DNA from 3 places in the Streptomyces sp. NPDC048057 genome. Region 3 is predicted to be linked to each of the others. Evidence: riboswitches for the same ligand, from Rfam matches in the RefSeq annotation. Region 3 holds a riboswitch; each other region holds the start of a gene.
What was found. Region 3 has a riboswitch for thiamine pyrophosphate ahead of thiO (glycine oxidase ThiO). Riboswitches for the same ligand answer to the same signal wherever they lie in the genome.
Positions count from the first base shown of each region.

Region 1 (4,037 bases), on a different contig from region 3:
CACGCCGAAGGAGGTGAAGGTGAAGAGGAAGACCATCAGCGCCGCGGCGGCCAGGGACGGCGCGAGCGCCGGGAGCGTGACCGTGCGCCAGGCGGCGAAGCGCCCCGCGCCCAGCACTCGCGCCGCCTCCTCCTGGCGCGGGTCGAGCTGCGCCCACAGGCCGCCCACGGTCCGCACCACCACGGCGTAGTTGAAGAAGACGTGGGCGAGGAGGATCGCCCACACAGTGGTGTCGAGGCGGATCCCCCACGCCTCGTCGAGCAGTCCGCCGCGACCCAGCAGCGCCAGGAAGGCGGTGCCGACGACGACGGTCGGCAGCACGAACGGCACGGTCACCACCGCCCGCAGCAGCCGCTTGCCCGGGAAGTCGTAGCGGGCCGTGACGTACGCCCCCGGCAGCGCGACGAACAGGGTGAGCGCGGTCGACGCCAGCGCCTGCCAGGTGGTGAACCACAGCACGTCGAGGACGTCCGGGCGGCCCAGCACCTCGCCGATGCGCCCGAACTGCCAACGCCCGCCGTCCCGCAGCCCGCGGCCGACGATCGCGGCCACGGGGTACGCGAAGAAGACGCCGAAGAACGCGACGGGCAGCGCCATCAGGGCGAGCCGTGTCGCGTTCCCCGTGCGGGGCGCCCGGCCGCGGCGCCCCGCCGCGGGCCGGGTCACTTCACCACGAGCGAGGACCACGTCTGAACCCACTGCTCACGGTTCTTGGAGATGGTGTCGGGCGCCAGCGTCGTCGGCTTCTCGACCACCGCGCCGTGCCGGGTGAACAGCTCGGGCAGCTTCGCCCCGCTGACCACCGGGTTGACGAACATGTTCAGCGGCATGTCCTCCTGGAACGTCTTGGAGACCATGAAGTCCAGCAGGGCCTTGCCGCCGGCCTCGTTCTTCGCGCCCTTCAGCAGGCCCGCGAACTCGACCTGCCGGAAGCAGGTCCCGGTGGCGACCCCGGTGGGCGCCTCGGCCGGCTGCGGGTCGGCGAACAGCACCTCGACGGGCGGGCTGGAGGCGTACGAGACCACCAGCGGCCGGTCGGCCTTGGCCTTCTTGCCCCCGGCGGACCCGGAGAACTCCTCGTTGTACGCCTGCTCCCAGCCGTCGACGACCTTGACTCCGTTGCCCTTGAGCTGCTTCCAGTAGTCCTGCCAACCGTCCTCGCCGAAGTGCGCGACGGTGCCGAGGACGAAGCTGAGGCCCGGGGAGGACGTGGCCGCGTTCTCCACGACGAGCAGGTCCTTGTACTCGGGCTTGGCCAGGTCCTCGAAGGTCTGCGGCGGCGCGAGCTTCTTGTCGGCGAAGTACTTCTTGTCGTAGTTGACGCAGACGTCGCCGGTGTCGATCGGGGTGACCCGGTGCTTGTCCTTGTCGAGTTGCACGGTCGCCGGCACCTGGTCGAGGCCCTTGGCCTCGTGGGGCGTGAAGAGGCCGTTGTCGAGCGCGCGGGACAGCAGGGTGTTGTCGACGCCGAAGAACACGTCGCCCTGCGGGGAGCCCTTCGTCAGGATCTCCTTGTTGAGCGCGACCGCGGTGTCCCCGCTCTTGAGGACCTTGACCGTGTAGCCGGTCTGCCGGGTGAACTCCTTGAGCACGGCCTCGGAGGCGGCGAAGGAGTCGTGGCTCACCAGCGTGACCGTCTTCGAGCCCTTGCCGTCGCCGTCCTTGGCTCCGGAGTCACCGGAGGACTCCCCGCCGCAGGCGGCGAGCACGCTCACGCCGAGCGCCGCGGCCAGCGCGGCGACCGTCTTCTTCCTGATACTGCTCACGGATCGATTCCTCCTGGGGGTGGCCAGGAAGAGACGCGGCCCGGCCCGGTCTCGTCGAAGACGCGGGCAGGGCGCAACAGCTTGAGTGGTGACCGAACTTCCTACCCAGAATGACCTGGGCGAGGTTCAGAGGGTCTGCGGTCTGATGGGTACCGCACTCTCAGCGCTGTGGCGCTCCCCTGTCGGATTTATGCAGATGTACGGGTCAGACTACAAGGTCAGCCGCAGGCGGCGGCAGGGGCGGGTGCCTGCGCACCCCGCACGCTGAAGGCGCAGTGCGCCCGCCTCGCGACCCGACCCGTGCACGACCCCCGTCGTCAGCGCTCGGACGCGGCGAGCTGTCCGCACGCCCCGTCGATCTCCTGCCCCCGGGTGTCCCGCACCGTGACCGGGACCCCGTGGGCCGCGATCGCTGCGACGAAGGCCCGCTCGTCCTCCGGCCGGGACGCGGTCCACTTCGACCCCGGAGTCGGGTTCAGCGGGATCAGGTTCACATGGACGCGCCGCCCCTTGAGCAGCCGGCCCAACAGGTCACCGCGCCACGCGTGGTCGTTGATGTCGCGGATCAGCGCGTACTCGATGGAGACGCGACGACCCGACTTCTCCGCGTACTCCCACGCGGCGTCCAGGACCTCGCGGACCTTCCAGCGGGTGTTCACCGGGACGAGGGTGTCACGCAGTTCGTCGTCCGGGGCGTGCAAGGACACCGCGAGCCGGCACTTGAAGCCCTCGTCCGCGAAGCGCAGCATCGCCGGCACCAGACCGACGGTGGAGACCGTGATCCCGCGCTGGGACAGCCCGAGGCCGTCGGGCTCGGGGTCGGTGAGCCGACGGATCGCGCCCACCACCCGCTTGTAGTTCGCCAGCGGCTCGCCCATGCCCATGAAGACGATGTTCGACAGCCGGGCGGGGCCGCCGGGCACCTCGCCGTCGCGCAGCGACCGCATCCCGTCCACGATCTGGTGCACGATCTCCGCGGTCGACAAGTTGCGGTCGAGCCCGGCCTGGCCGGTGGCGCAGAACGGGCAGTTCATCCCGCAGCCGGCCTGGGACGAGATGCACATCGTCACCCGGTCGGGATAGCGCATCAGCACGGACTCGACGAGCGTCCCGTCGTGCAGCCGCCACAGGGTCTTGCGGGTGGTGTCCTCGTCGCAGGAGATGTGCCGCACGACCGACATCAGGTCGGGCAGCAGCTCCGCGGCCAGCTTCTCCCGCGCGGCGGCAGGGATGTCGGTCCACTGAGCCGGGTCGTGCGCGTACCGGGCGAAGTAGTGCTGCGACAGCTGCTTGGCGCGGAAGGGCTTCTCGCCGATCGCGGCGACGGCGTCCTTCCGCTCGGCGGGCGAGAGGTCGGCAAGGTGCCTCGGGGGCTTCTTGGCTCCGCGGGGCGCGATGAATGTGAGTTCTCCGGGCTTGGGCATGGTCCATCCAGTGTCGCAGAGATACGACGAAGGGCTCGCCATCCTGTGGATAACAAGCCCTTCACCGTGAAGCCGCAGGTCAGCCGCTTCCTACGAACACCACGAACAGCAGCCAAACCACCGGCGCCGTCGGCAGCAACGAATCCAGCCGGTCCATGATGCCGCCGTGGCCCGGCAGCAGCGTGCCCATGTCCTTGATGCCGAGGTCACGCTTGATCATCGACTCGCCGAGGTCTCCCAGCGTCGCGCTGACCGCCACCGCGAGGCCCAGCAGCAGGCCCTGCCACCAGGTGCCGTCGTCGATCATGAACTGCATGCACAGCGCGCCCGCCACCATGGCGAAGCCCACCGCCCCGAACAGCCCCTCGCGGGTCTTCCCGGGGCTGATGCGCGGAGCGAGCTTGCGCTTGCCGAAGCGCCAGCCGACCGCGTAGGCGCCGGTGTCGCTGACCACCGTGAGCAGCAGGAACGCGAACACGCGCCGGGCACCGTCGTCGGCCGTGAGCATCATGGCGACGAAGGTCGCCAGGAACGGCACGTAGAACACGGCGAAGATCCCCGCCGTGACGTCCTTCAGGTACCCCTCGGGCGGCTCCGTCATCCGCCACACCAGCACGGCGAGCGCCGTGAGCGCCGTGGCGACCCAGGCTCCCTCCGCACCGCGCACGTACCCGGCGACGACCATCGCCGCACCACCGACGGCGAGCGGCACCAGCGGAGCCTTGATCTCCTTGCGCTCCGCCAGCCGGGAGGTGAGCTCCCACAGGCCGACCACGACCGCGACCACGACCACGCCGACGAACACGGCCTTGACGAAGAAGAGCGACGCGATGATCACCGCACCGAG
Region 1 covers NZ_JBEZNF010000006.1:93,460-97,496, forward strand. The annotation lists gene AB0E05_RS08590 (iron ABC transporter permease) at 1-597, opposite strand, end outside; gene AB0E05_RS08595 (thiamine ABC transporter substrate-binding protein) at 663-1,766, opposite strand; TPP riboswitch at 1,847-1,957, opposite strand; gene rlmN (23S rRNA (adenine(2503)-C(2))-methyltransferase RlmN) at 2,084-3,190, opposite strand; gene AB0E05_RS08605 (phosphatidate cytidylyltransferase) at 3,270-4,037, opposite strand, start outside.
Region 1: another riboswitch for thiamine pyrophosphate. It lies ahead of AB0E05_RS08595 (thiamine ABC transporter substrate-binding protein); the one in region 3 lies ahead of thiO (glycine oxidase ThiO).

Region 2 (4,037 bases), on a different contig from region 3:
GAGATGTCGAACGAACTCCCCGACGAGGTGGCGCGCGCCAAGGACGCCTGGCTGCACGCGGTGCTGGAGCGCGGCGTCCTGCCGTTCCTGCGGATCGCGCTGGAGGACCCGGCCGCGGACCCGGTGTCCGGAGCGCCGCCGCGGCCCGTGACCCGCATACCGAAGGTCGGGTACGACAGCCCGGACTACTCCAGTCCGAGCGAGGGCAAGTCGGCGGGGCAGCGGCCCACCTTCACCAGCCCCGACTTCACCAGCCCGGACTTCGGGGGCCCCGAGAACCGCCCGGAGTGACCTGGCCGCGCCGTGGCACCGCCGCGGTACGAGGGTGCGGCCGCGAGGCGCGCACCGTACCCCCGTCCCCCCGAGTTCCCCTGACTCCTCGTGCTCCCCGGTCGGCCGGCCGCGCGGTCGGTCGGTCCCGCGGCCGGTCCGTCGGGCCGGTCGTTCAGTCAGCCGGTCACTCGGCCATCGGCAGGTACACCCTGTTCCCGCTCGCCGCGAACTCCTTGGACTTCTGGAGCATCCCCTCGGTGATCTCCTCCGCCGTCGCGTCCGGTGCGGAGGCACCGCCGAACTGCTCCGAGATGCTCTGGCTGATCTTCATCGAGCAGAACTTCGGGCCGCACATCGAGCAGAAGTGCGCCGTCTTCGCCGGCTCGGCCGGCAGCGTCTCGTCGTGGAACTCGCGCGCGGTGTCCGGGTCGAGCGCCAGGTTGAACTGGTCCTCCCAGCGGAACTCGAACCGCGCGTCGGAGAGCGCGTCGTCCCACTCCTGCGCCCCCGGGTGCCCCTTGGCGAGGTCCGCCGCGTGCGCCGCGATCTTGTACGTGATCACCCCGGTCTTCACGTCGTCCCGGTTGGGCAGCCCCAGGTGCTCCTTGGGCGTCACGTAGCAGAGCATGGCCGTGCCCCACCAGGCGATCATCGCCGCGCCGATGCCGGAGGTGATGTGGTCGTACGCCGGTGCCACGTCCGTGGTGAGCGGGCCGAGGGTGTAGAACGGCGCCTCCTCGCAGATCTCCTGCTGGAGGTCGATGTTCTCCTTGATCTTGTGCATGGGCACGTGCCCGGGGCCCTCGATCATCGTCTGCACGTTCATCCGCTTGGCGATCTTGTTCAGCTCGCCCAGCGTCTTCAACTCGGCGAACTGCGCCTCGTCGTTGGCGTCCGCGATCGAGCCGGGCCGCAGCCCGTCACCGAGGGAGTACGTCACGTCGTACGCGGCGAGGATCTCGCACAGCTCCTCGAAGTGCTCGTACAGGAACGACTCCTTGTGGTGCGCCAGGCACCAGGCGGCCATGATCGAGCCGCCGCGGGAGACGATGCCGGTCTTGCGGCGGGCGGTGAGCGGCACGTACCGCAGCAGCACGCCGGCGTGCACCGTCATGTAGTCGACGCCCTGCTCGGCCTGTTCGATCACGGTGTCCTTGTAGATCTCCCAGGTCAGCTCCTCCGCCCTGCCGTCGACCTTCTCCAGCGCCTGGTACAGCGGCACGGTGCCGATCGGCACGGGGGAGTTGCGCAGCACCCACTCCCGGGTGGTGTGGATGTTGCGACCGGTGGACAGGTCCATGACCGTGTCGGCGCCCCAGCGGGTGGCCCAGGTCATCTTCTCCACCTCCTCCTCGATGGAGGAGGTCACGGCGGAGTTGCCGATGTTGGCGTTGACCTTCACCAGGAACCGCTTGCCGATGATCATCGGCTCGATCTCCGGATGGTTGACGTTGGCCGGCAGCACCGCGCGGCCGGCCGCGATCTCGTCCCGCACGACCTCGGGGGAGACGTTCTCCCGCAGGGCGACGAACTCCATCTCGGGGGTGATCTCGCCGCGGCGGGCGTACGCGAGTTGGGTCACCGCCCGGCCGTCCCGACCGCGCCGGGGCTGGCGCGGGCGCCCGGGGAAGACCGCGTCCAGGTTGCGCAGTCCACCGCGGGGCGAGGTGTGCTTGATCCCGTCGTCCTCGGGGCGCACGGGCCGGCCCGCGTACTCCTCGGTGTCGCCGCGGGCGACGATCCAGCTCTCGCGCAGCGGGACCAGCCCACGGCGCACGTCGGTCTCGACGGTGGGGTCGGTGTACGGGCCGGACGTGTCGTACAGCGTCACGTCCCGGCCGTTGGTGAGGTGCACCTGACGGACCGGCACCCGCAGGTCGGGGCGGGAACCCTCGACGTATGCCTTGTGCCAGCCCGGTGTGCGGGCGCCGTCGACAGCGGGTTCGACGGCAGGCGTGCGTGCGTCCTGAACGGTCATGGAAGACCTACTCCCTACGCCGGCATTACCCGGTAACAGGTTCGGCGGTCGACGCAGCGGTGTCCGCGACGTGTGGCGGGCCGGCGCTCTCGCGGCCGGCCCTGCAGTACGTCTACGGAGGTCAGCGCCCTCTCAGCCCGGTGCTCCGAGCTCCCGCGTGTGCAAAGGTGGCACCACGCTAGCGTCATTTCTGGCGTGCTGACCAGGGGGCCCCTGCCGTTCTTGCGATGATCGGTCGGTGACGTCATCACCGCCCGGCCCCCAGCAGGGCCCTGCTCCCCAGCCCGCGCCCGGCCAGGAACACGGCCACCAACACGGCCACGGACACGGCCACGGACATGGGCACAGCCACGGGCACGGGCCCGCCGCGCCCGTCTCGCGGCATCTGCGTCGGGTCATCGCCGCGGTGCTGATTCCTTTCGCCACGGCCGTCGCCGTGGGTCTGGTCGTCCTGTGGCCCGGCTCCGCGCCCGGCCACGAGCGCACCGGCGTGGGCTTCGACCGACAGACCGAACAGGCCACGGTGACCCGGATCGAGCGCATCGACTGCAAGTCCGTGAACTCCGCCCAGGTGCCCGCGACCGGGGACACCAGCACGCCCCAGGGGCGGGAGGCGATCGCCGCGCAGGAAGGCGAGTGCAAGAAGGCCACCATCAGGATCGACTCCGGCCAGCACAAGGGCCGCGTCTTCGCGGAGGTCGTCCAGCCGGACGCGGTGCGGCAGTTGGAGAAGGACCAGGAGGTCGTGGTGGCGTACGCCCCGGACGCTCCGCCGGACCTCCAGTACGCCGTCATCGACGTGAACCGGAAGGTCCCGCTGGCGGTGGTGGCCGGGATCTTCGCCCTCGCCGTGGTGCTGGTGGGGCGGATGCGCGGGGTGATGGCGCTGATCGCGCTGGTCATCTCGTTCGCCGTACTGACGCTGTTCATCCTGCCGGCGATCTTGGCGGGGTCCAATCCGCTGGTGGTCGCGGTGGTCGGGGCGAGCGCCATCATGCTGATCGCGCTCTACATGTGTCACGGGCTGACGGCGCGCACCTCGGTCGCGGTCCTCGGCACGCTGATCTCGCTGCTGCTGATCGGGCTGCTCGGCTCGGTCTTCATCGAGTGGGCGGTGCTGTCGGGCAACACCGACGACAACACCGGCCTGATCCACGGTCTCTATCCGGAGATCGACATGAGCGGTCTGCTGCTGGCGGGGGTCATCATCGGCTCGCTCGGGGTGCTCGACGACGTGACGGTGACCCAGACCTCGGCCGTGTGGGAGCTGCGGCAGGCGGATCCGACCATGGGGCCGCGGGCGCTGTACCGCGCGGCCATCCGGATCGGCCGCGACCACATCGCCTCCGTGGTGAACACGCTGGTGCTCGCCTACGCGGGTGCCGCACTGCCGCTGCTGCTGCTCTTCACCATCGCGCAGAGCGGGGTGGCGACGGTCGCCAACAGCGAGTTGGTGGCGGAGGAGATCGTCCGGACCCTCGTGGGGTCGATCGGACTGGTCGCCTCCGTCCCGGTGACCACCGCGCTCGCGGCGCTGGTGGTCTCCGCCGACCGTCCGCAGCCCGGCGGGGCGGTGCCCGCGAGCCGTGGTTCGGGCCGGGGCCGGCGCCGCAAGAAGTAGCGGCGCCAGGGCGTGTCCCAGGGCCGCTCAGCCCGCGTTCTCCCCGGTGAGGATGGACCTGAGCACCTGTTCCAGGTCGGTGTCGAAGTCGCCGAAGGTCCGCTCCTGGCCGAGCGGGACCAGGCGATCGGTGCGGTCGAGGAAGGCGACCACGGGGGCGGCGCT
Region 2 covers NZ_JBEZNF010000004.1:236,531-240,567, forward strand. The annotation lists gene AB0E05_RS06385 (hypothetical protein) at 1-291, shown strand, start outside; gene thiC (phosphomethylpyrimidine synthase ThiC) at 458-2,251, opposite strand; TPP riboswitch at 2,246-2,418, opposite strand; gene AB0E05_RS06395 (YibE/F family protein) at 2,490-3,872, shown strand; gene AB0E05_RS06400 (SsgA family sporulation/cell division regulator) at 3,900-4,037, opposite strand, start outside.
Region 2: another riboswitch for thiamine pyrophosphate. It lies ahead of thiC (phosphomethylpyrimidine synthase ThiC); the one in region 3 lies ahead of thiO (glycine oxidase ThiO).

Region 3 (4,037 bases):
GGTCCTGGAGGGTCGTGTCCACGCACCGATTCTACGAGCCGGCGCCGACACCCCCGCCCGACCGCACCCCGGGCCGCCGCCTTGCAGCAACCCTGCGTCGACTCCGGGGCCGAGTTGTGACCTGCGGGGACTGGACGGAGGGCCGGGGGAGGCCCCGGCCCCGGGGCTAGAAGGCGGGGCGTTCCGGGTCGAGCGCGGCCATGCCGTCGGTGGGCGAGGACGCCTCGGCGAAGTGGCGGCGGGGGATGCGGCCGGCCCGGTACGCCAGCCGGCCCGCCTCCACCCCGTAGCGCATCGCCTCGGCCATCCGCGCCGGCTCCTGCGCCCGGGTGACGGCGGAGGCGAGCATCACCGCGTCGCAGCCCAGCTCCATCGCGAGCGCGGCGTCCGACGCGGTGCCCGCCCCGGCGTCCAGCACCACCGGCACGCCCGCCTGCTCGACGATCAGCCGGAAGTTGTGCGGATTGCGGATGCCGAGACCGGAGCCGATGGGCGAGCCCAGCGGCATGACCGCGGCACAGCCGACGTCCTCCAGCCGGCGCGCGAGCACGGGGTCGTCGTTGGTGTACGGCAGGACCGTGAAGCCGTCGTCGACCAGGATCTCCGCGGCGTCCAGCAGCTCGACCGGGTCGGGCAGCAGGGTCCGCTCGTCGGCGACGACCTCCAGCTTGACCCAGTCCGTGCCCAGCGCCTCACGGGCCAGGCGGGCGGTGAGCACCGCCTCGCCGGCGGTGAAGCAGCCCGCGGTGTTCGGCAGGACCCGGATGCCGAGGCGGGCCAGCACGGAGAGCACGGAGCCCTGCACCGAGGGGTCGACGCGGCGCATCGCGACGGTGGTGAGCTGGGTGCCGCTGGCGACGAGGGAGCGTTCGAGGACGTCGAGGCTGGGCGCCCCGCCCGTCCCCATGATCAGTCGGGACGTGAAGGTCGTGTCGCCGATGGTCAGCAGGTCGTCGGCCATGTCGATCACCCTCCCTGCACCGCGGTGAGGACTTCGACGCGGTCGCCGTCGCCCAGGAGCGTGCCGGGCCAGGCGCTGCGCGGGACGACGGTCTCGTTGACGGCGGCGGCGACGCCGGCGGGGGCCGCGGTCACCTCGGCGACCAGGGCGGCGAGCGTGGTGGGCGTGGCGAGTTCACGCCGTTCGCCGTTGAGGGAGACAACCAGGGGAAAGCTGTTCATACGGGCTGCTCCTGAGGGACGGGAGTGAAGCGAGCGGGGGTGAAGGGATGGGCTTCCTCGGGCAGGACGCCGTCGGTCAGGGCCGCGGCGAGCACATCGCCGGTGAGCGGCGTGAGGAGGACGCCGTTGCGGTAGTGGCCGGTGGCCAGCAGCAGGCCCGGCAGCTCGGTCGGGCCGAGCAGCGGGGCGTTGTCGGGCGAGCCGGGCCGCAGTCCGGCGCGGGTCTCCGTGAGCGGGAGTTCCGTGATGCCGGGGACGAGTTCATGGGCGTCCCGCAGCAGTTCGTAGACCCCGCCGGCGGTGACGGTGGTGTCCCAGCCCAACTCCTCGCTGGTCGCGCCGATGACGAGTTCCCCGCTCTCGCGGGGCACGAGATAGACATGGCTGCCGCGGACGACCGCGCGCACGGTCCGGGACAGGAAGGGGGCATAGGGCGCGGGCACCTGGAGGCGGATGACCTGCCCCTTCACCGGCCGCACCGGTGGGCGTACGGACGGGGGCAGTCCGTCGAGCCGGCCGCTCATGCTGCCCCCGGCGAGCACGATCTGGTCGGCGGCCAGCCGGGTGCCGTCCGCCAGGGCGACGCCCACGGCCCGGTCGCGGTCCACCAGCAGCCGGGCCGCCCGATCCCGGTGGAAGGTGACGTCGGCCCGGCCACAGGCCGTGAGCAGCGCGGACGCGAGCCGCCGCGGATCGACCTGGTGGTCGCCGTCGACCCGTAGCCCGCCGCGTACGCCCGGTGCCAGCATCGGCTCCAGGCGGCGGCACTCACGGCCGGTGAGCCATTCGGACGCCAGTCCGGAGCGCTGCTGGAGTGCGTGCAGCTCCCGCAGATGGGCGCGGTCGTCGGCGTCGAGGGCGACGGCGAGGGTGCCGCAGGCGCGGTAGCCGATGTCCGTTCCGCTGGCCTGGTCGAGTTCGGCGGCGAAGTCGGGGTAGCGGCGCGCCGACTCCAGATTGAGGGCGAGCAGTGCCTGCTCCCCGTAGTGGAGTTCGGTGACGGCGGCGAGCATGCCGGCCGCGACCTGCGCGGCGCCCCCGCCGGGCGTCGGGTCCACCACGGTGACGCGCAGGCCGCGCTGTGCGGTGCGCCAGGCCGTGACGAGCCCGATGACGCCGCCGCCGATGACGAGCACGTCGGCGGGGCGCGTCGTCGGTGGGGGCAGCGGTGCTGACTGCGCCACGGGTGGGGGTGCGGGGTGCGGTGCGGGCCGTGGTGTGGGACGTGGTGTGGATGACGGCGCGGACTGCGGTGCGGGAGCTTCGGCGGGTTGTGGTGGCCCGGTCGTCCGCGGTGGCTCGGGGGTGCCCGATGGCGCAAGAGCGTGCGGCATGGGTCTTCAGCTCCTCCCTTCGCCGGCATGACCCGGATCAGGTTCGTACGGTCGGAGGCCGCCCAGCCTCCCTCTCAGCCCGGTGCGTCCGGGCTCCCGCGGGTGCTTTACGGTGGCCACCCTAACCCCAGCCCGTGACGTGCCGTAAGGGCGGTCGGGGCCGGTGGGACGCCGTGCTCCGGGGGCGGTCGGGGTGCAGGAGCGCGAAAGGACGGTTCACCGTGGCAGGCTCGCTCGACGGACTCGTGCTGTCTCCCGTCGCCGATCAGGCGCCGGGTCAGGTCGGCGTCCGCACCCGGTTTGCGTACCGGGAGCAGGACGGCCGGATCTGGGCCCACTACGAGGGCGGGGACGTGGTCCGCGGCCATCTGGTGGGCACCCGCGAAGGCGACCGGCTGGACTTCCGCTACGTCCAGTTGCGAGACGACGGCAGCACCTCGTCGGGGCACTGCGTCTCGACCGTGGTGGAGCTGCCCGACGGGCGCATCCGGCTGGAGGAGAGCTGGGAGTGGGAGTCCCAGGAGGGCAGCGGGACGAGCGTCGTGGAACAGGTGCCGTAGGGGTCGGACGTCGGCGCGAGGGGTGCGGCGCCCGTCCGCGCCGACGTACGGGCATCGGGCACGGGCGTGGCGGGCGGGGTGACACCCCACTTTTCTGACGAGTCGTCAGGTGCGTAAGGTTGACGGGTGAGCGAGCAGCAGACACAGCAGCAGGCACGAGGCGTGGTCATCGTCGGTGCGGGCATGGCCGGTGTGCAGACCGCCGTCGCCCTGCGGGAAGGGGGCTTCACCGGCCCCGTCACCCTGATCGGCGCCGAACCCCACCAGCCCTACGACCGACCCCCGCTCTCCAAGGCCGTCCTGTTGGGCAAGGCCGAGGACTCGGCCTTCGACGTGGACTTCGAGGCGCTCGCCGTGGAGCTGCGGCTCGGCTGCGAGGTGACCGGGCTGCGCCACGCCGCGCGCGAGCTGGACACCGAAGCCGGGCCCGTCCCGTACGACGTCCTGGTCATCGCGAGCGGCGCCGAGCCCGTCACCCTGCCCGGCACGGCCTCCGTCCCCGGCGTCCACCTGCTGCGCACGCTCGACGACGCCGAGCGGCTCAAGCCCGTCCTCGGTCGACAGCACGACGTCGTCGTGGTGGGCGCCGGCTGGATCGGCGCCGAGTTCGCCACCGCCGCCCGGGAGGCCGGCTGCGCCGTCACCGTCGTCGAGGCCGCCGACCGCCCCCTCGCCGAAGCCCTGCCCGCCGAGGTCACCGCCCCCATGGCGCAGTGGTACGCGGAAGCCGGCGTCGAGCTGGTCACCGGCGCGCGCGTGGCCGGGGTCGAGCCCGGGACCGTCGTCCTGGCCGACGGGCGGCGCATCCCCGCCGAGGCCGTCGTCGTCGGCATCGGCGCCCGCCCCGCCACCGGTTGGCTCGCCGGCTCCGGGATCGCCACCGACCCGAACGGTGCGGTCACCGCCGACGCGCATCTGCGCACCTCGCTGAGCGGCGTGTACGCCGTGGGGGACTGCGCCT
Region 3 covers NZ_JBEZNF010000016.1:37,881-41,917, reverse strand. The annotation lists gene pknB (Stk1 family PASTA domain-containing Ser/Thr kinase) at 1-22, opposite strand, end outside; gene AB0E05_RS20000 (thiazole synthase) at 167-961, opposite strand; gene thiS (sulfur carrier protein ThiS) at 967-1,182, opposite strand; gene thiO (glycine oxidase ThiO) at 1,179-2,366, opposite strand; TPP riboswitch at 2,514-2,626, opposite strand; gene AB0E05_RS19985 (hypothetical protein) at 2,738-3,076, shown strand; gene AB0E05_RS19980 (FAD-dependent oxidoreductase) at 3,203-4,037, shown strand, end outside.